One region of the Rhodoferax koreensis genome, then DNA from elsewhere that is predicted to be linked to it. Evidence: predicted binding sites of a transcription regulator. Region 1 holds the regulator's gene; the other holds the start of a gene.
The links. The regulator FNR, encoded in region 1, switches genes on or off when oxygen is low (the NO sensors DNR and NnrR bind a similar motif). The targets are predictions, from matches to a motif close to TTGATNNNNATCAA.

Region 1 (2,396 bases):
ACCTGGTGCGGCGCGCGGTGATCATGGCGCTGATGTGCCAGGGCTGCGTGGATTTCGAATCGGTGGAACTCGGGCACCTCATCGACTTCCGCAGCTACTTCGCTGCGGAACTGCAGGTGCTGGCAGGCTTCGCGGCGGAAGGCCTGGTCGACATCGACCTCGGCGCGGGCGTGGTGCAGGTCACGCCGACCGGCTGGTTCGTGGTGCGCGCCATCGCCATGGTGTTCGATCACTACCTGCGGACACCTCGCAGCGGTTCGCAGTTCTCGCGCATCGCCTGAACCCGAACGCCCCGGGCGGGGCGTTCGTCTCCAGCCCGGCGTCTCAGAAGCGCCGGCCGATGCCGATGCCGATCAGCCAGGGATCGACCTTGAAGGTGCCGACCTGGGCGCCGGCAGAACTCACGTCGGTGTGGATCTTCACCTTCTTCACGTCGAAGTTGAAATAGGTGTTCTTCGCGAACTCATAGTCGAAGCCAGCCTGCAGGGCCAGGCCGAAGCTGTTCTTGCTGAGCGAGGGGTCCAGCGCGGCTTGCACGGCCGGCGAGAACTTGACCGAGGAGAAACGCGTGTAGTTCAGGCCAGCGCCGAGGTAGGGCTTGAACTTGCCCAGGTCCGCGAAGTGATACTGCAGCGTGAGTGTCGGCGGCAGATGCTTGAGTGAGCCGATGTCCGAGCCGCCTGCGCGCACGGTCTGCTTCTGCGGATAAGTGAGCACCAGTTCCGTCGCCCATGCGGGAGTGAAGAAATAAGTGAAGTCCACCTCGGGCAGGACCTTGTTGTTGATCGACAGGTCGAGGCCGGTCGAGTCCTTGTTGGCGCTGTCCAGGTTCACCGCGCGCACACGCACCAGCCAGGGGGTTTCCTGCGCGCCTGCGTCCATTGCCGTGAAGCCCATTGCCGCCACGGCCAGAAGGGCGGCGGCCTTCGTATTCAGTCTTGACATTTTGATCCTTTGAAAGAGCCCAATCGCTCTCAAGGATTGGACGCTTTACAGGTCCGACGGACCTTGTGCGGGATCAATCAAGACGCAGTCAGCGGCACGTTGGCCACTTGCTCAGACGCAGCAAGCGGCCTTGGTGCGGCATCGGCACCGGTGTCGTCCAGGTTTCCGACACGCCGCAGGCCGGCGGTGGAAAGGATCTGGATCTGGCGCTGCTTCACCAGCAGGATGCCTTCGGCCGCGAACCTGGAAAACGTGCGACTGACCGTCTCCAGCGTCAGCCCCAGATAGCTGCCGATGTCCTCGCGCGTCATGCGCAGCACCAGTTCCGTCTGTGCAAATCCGCGCGCATGCAGCCGCTGCACGAGGTTCAACAGGAAGGTGGCCACGCGCTCGTCCGCGGACATGGCGCCGAGCAACAGCATGACGCCCTGATCCCGCACGATCTCTCGCCCCAGAAGCCGATGGATGTGGTGTTGCAGCGAGGGGATGTCGCGTGAGAGTTCTTCCATGCGGTTGAACGGCATCTTGCACACCTGGGCATCCTCCAGCGCAACCGCGTCGCAGCTGTGCCGGCCCCCCACAATGCCGTCGAACCCGATCACCTCTCCGGCCATCTGAAAACCCGTGACCTGCACGCGCCCGTCCGGCGTGCCGATGCTGGTCTTGAAATGGCCCAGCCGGATGGCATACAGCGATTCGAAGACATCGCCCTGACGGTAGAGAAACTCGCCGCGTCGGATGGCATGCCGCTTGTCGATCACCTTGTCGATGCGTTTCATGTCGCCGGGATCCAGCCTCGGAGGCAGGCAGACATCGACGAGTTCACAGTTGGCGCAACGGACTTGGTTCTTGGGTAGATGGCTCATGGGTGTTTCTTGATGCAGCACAGACATTCTGTGCACTACCGGAAACACCGGTTTGATCTGGGTCAACGCGGGCGGTGTCGGCGCCATGGCGGCGGAGTGCCGCGGCGGCGACCAGGCCCAGGGCCACGAGCGCGAGGGAGCGAGTAACCCAAAGCGTTGAAGCAACCGGTCTGTGTAGACCCGTCAGGAACCAGGTTGAAGTCTTGCCCCGTGTTGATGCGCAACAGTGATAGATTCCTTCAGTTTTCCGCGGCTAAGCCAAAACTGGCCCTGGCAAAGAATCAACAAGTTACGTATTTTTACATAACAAGCTGTTAAGTTTTCCGTGAAATTTCTCACATCGGGAGATGGCGTGCTTTCAGCAGCGGGTCGCGCTTACCCAACGAAAATGGGCCCGACATTTTCATGTCGGGCCCATTGATTCAATGAATTTCTATGGTCGGTGTGAAAGGATTCGAACCTTCGACCCCTTGCACCCCATGCAAGTGCGCTACCAGGCTGCGCCACACACCGATCAAGCCCTGAATTATAACCCGCTCAATCGGCCTCAAGCAGCAGATCGCGAATTTCGACCAGTTCGCGGCG
Region 2 (2,396 bases), 260 kb from region 1:
AGCCGGCGATGCCTTTGGGCCGCAGATCGCGCACCAGCGCGGCCAGCGCGCCGTGGTCGACGGCGCCGGCCCGGAACGGGGTCACCAGCGGAATCCACAGGCCGGCCAACGGGGCGCCATCGACGCGGGAGGGGGAAGTGGGCGAAGAATGCGAAGAATGCGAAGTAGCCACGCGATGTCCTTGAACAAAACAGACCGATGGAAAACCACCGTCGAAAGAGCGCGGGCCGAAGACGGGCGGGTTGCCAAGCCGAAGCGGTTCCGTCGCTCATCCGACGACGGAACCCTTGCTCCGGTCAGATGAGCAACAGTTTTTTGGATTTTTTGGCCACGGCCGCGACGTTCGGCGCGCTGGTGCGCGTCGAGCCGGAGGGGGAACGGGTGTGGCCAAACATGGGCTGCGAGTTTAACGGCAAGGTCGGCAGGCCCGCGCGGCGATGGGCCACAATGGCGTCATGGCACCTGCGCGCGTTTCCATCCAGACGGAAGATTTCGACCTGACGGCCGAGATCGCGGCCCTGCGTCGTGACGATCCTCGCGTGGGTGCGGTCTGCTCTTTCATCGGCACTGTGCGAGATCGGAACGGTGGTGCTGTGCGTGGCGAAGTCCAGTCCATGGAACTCGAGCACTACCCCGGCATGACCGAAAAGGCCATCGAGGCCATGATCGACCAGGCGCTGCAGCGCTTCGACATCTTCGCGGCGCGGGTGGTGCACCGCGTCGGCCTGCTGCAGCCGCTCGACCAGATCGTGCTGGTGGCGGTGTCGTCGGCGCACCGCGGCCAGAGTTTCCAGGCCTGCGAATTCCTGATGGACTACCTGAAGACCCAGGCGCCGTTCTGGAAGAAGGAGCGCACGGCCGAGGGCGCGCGCTGGGTGGATGCGCGGGTGAGCGACGACGCGGCGCTGGCGCGCTGGGGCATTCACGCGTCCAACTCTTCGGACTGAGGCCCGAGGGCAGACGCTGGTCGAGGCGGGCGCTAGGCGGCCGCCAGGTGGGCGCCCGGGCCGTTGCGACAGCGCTTGACCTGGGTCAAGTGCGCGGCAGACGGCACCCGGCACGATCTTGAAAACATCCGCAACAGCCTCAGCTAGACAACAGTTCGGACCAACCAGTTCAAAAGATACACACCCATGCGACAAGACAAACTCACCACCAAGTTCCAGGAAGCCCTGAGCGACGCGCAGTCGCTGGCGCTGGCCAACGACAACGCGTACATCGAGCCGGTACACCTTCTGGCCGCCATGCTCGGCCAGGACGACGGCCCGCGTGCGCTGCTCGAGCGCGCCGGTGCCAACCTCAAGGGCTTGCAGCAGGCGGCCGATGCCGCCATCAAGAAGCTGCCCCAGGTACAGGGTCACGACCAGGTGCAGGTCGGCCAGGACCTGGCCAAGCTGCTGCAGGCCACGGAAAAGGAAGCCATCAAGCGCAACGACCAGTTCATCGCCGGTGAACTCTTCCTGCTGGCGCTGGCCGACAGCAAGGCCGACGTCGGCAACCTGGTGCGCGCCAACGGCGTCACACGCAAGTCGCTCGAGGCCGCCATCGATGCGGTGCGCGGCGGCCAGGGCGTGAACAGCGCCGACGCCGAGGGCCAGCGCGAAGCCCTCAAGAAATACTGCATGGACCTGACCGAGCGGGCCCGCTTGGGCAAGCTCGACCCGGTGATCGGCCGCGACGAGGAAATCCGCCGTGCCATCCAGGTGCTGCAGCGCCGCACCAAGAACAACCCCGTGCTCATTGGCGAGCCCGGCGTGGGCAAGACCGCCATCGTCGAAGGCCTGGCCCAGCGCATCGTGGCCGGCGAGGTGCCCGATTCGCTCAAGGGCAAGCGCGTGCTGTCGCTCGACATGGCGGCACTGCTGGCCGGCGCCAAGTTCCGTGGGGAATTCGAGGAACGGCTGAAGAGCGTGCTCAATGAACTGGCCAAGGACGAAGGCCAGACCATCGTCTTCATCGACGAACTGCACACCATGGTCGGCGCCGGCAAGGGCGAAGGCGCCATGGACGCGGGCAACATGCTCAAGCCCGCCCTGGCGCGCGGCGAGCTGCACTGCGTGGGCGCCACCACGCTCGACGAATACCGCAAGTACATCGAGAAGGACGCCGCGCTGGAGCGCCGTTTCCAGAAGATCCTCGTGGGCGAGCCGACGGTGGAGGCGACCATCGCCATCCTGCGCGGCCTGCAGGAGAAATACGAAGCCCACCACGGCGTGCAGATCACCGACCCGGCCATCGTGGCCGCGGCCGAACTCAGTGACCGCTACATCACCGACCGCTTCCTGCCCGACAAGGCCATCGACCTGATCGACGAGGCCGCGAGCAAGATCGCCATCGAGCGCGACTCCAAGCCCGAGGTGATGGACCGGCTCGACCGCCGGCTGATCCAGCTCAAG

Region 2: the regulator FNR is predicted to act here: its motif matches at 1,023-1,036, upstream of clpB (ATP-dependent chaperone ClpB).

What each region holds. Positions count from the first base shown of each region.
Region 1 is NZ_CP019236.1:1,807,375-1,809,770, reverse strand. Features, by position in the region: gene hemN (oxygen-independent coproporphyrinogen III oxidase) at 1-281, shown strand, start outside; gene RD110_RS08550 (OmpW/AlkL family protein) at 325-945, opposite strand; gene fnr (fumarate/nitrate reduction transcriptional regulator Fnr) at 1,023-1,811, opposite strand; tRNA gene RD110_RS08540 (tRNA-Pro) at 2,248-2,324, opposite strand; gene RD110_RS08535 (MerR family transcriptional regulator) at 2,349-2,396, opposite strand, start outside.
Region 2 is NZ_CP019236.1:1,549,008-1,551,403, forward strand. Features, by position in the region: gene RD110_RS07285 (dihydrodipicolinate synthase family protein) at 1-172, opposite strand, end outside; gene RD110_RS28510 (hypothetical protein) at 297-629, opposite strand; gene RD110_RS07290 (molybdenum cofactor biosynthesis protein MoaE) at 519-947, shown strand; gene clpB (ATP-dependent chaperone ClpB) at 1,134-2,396, shown strand, end outside.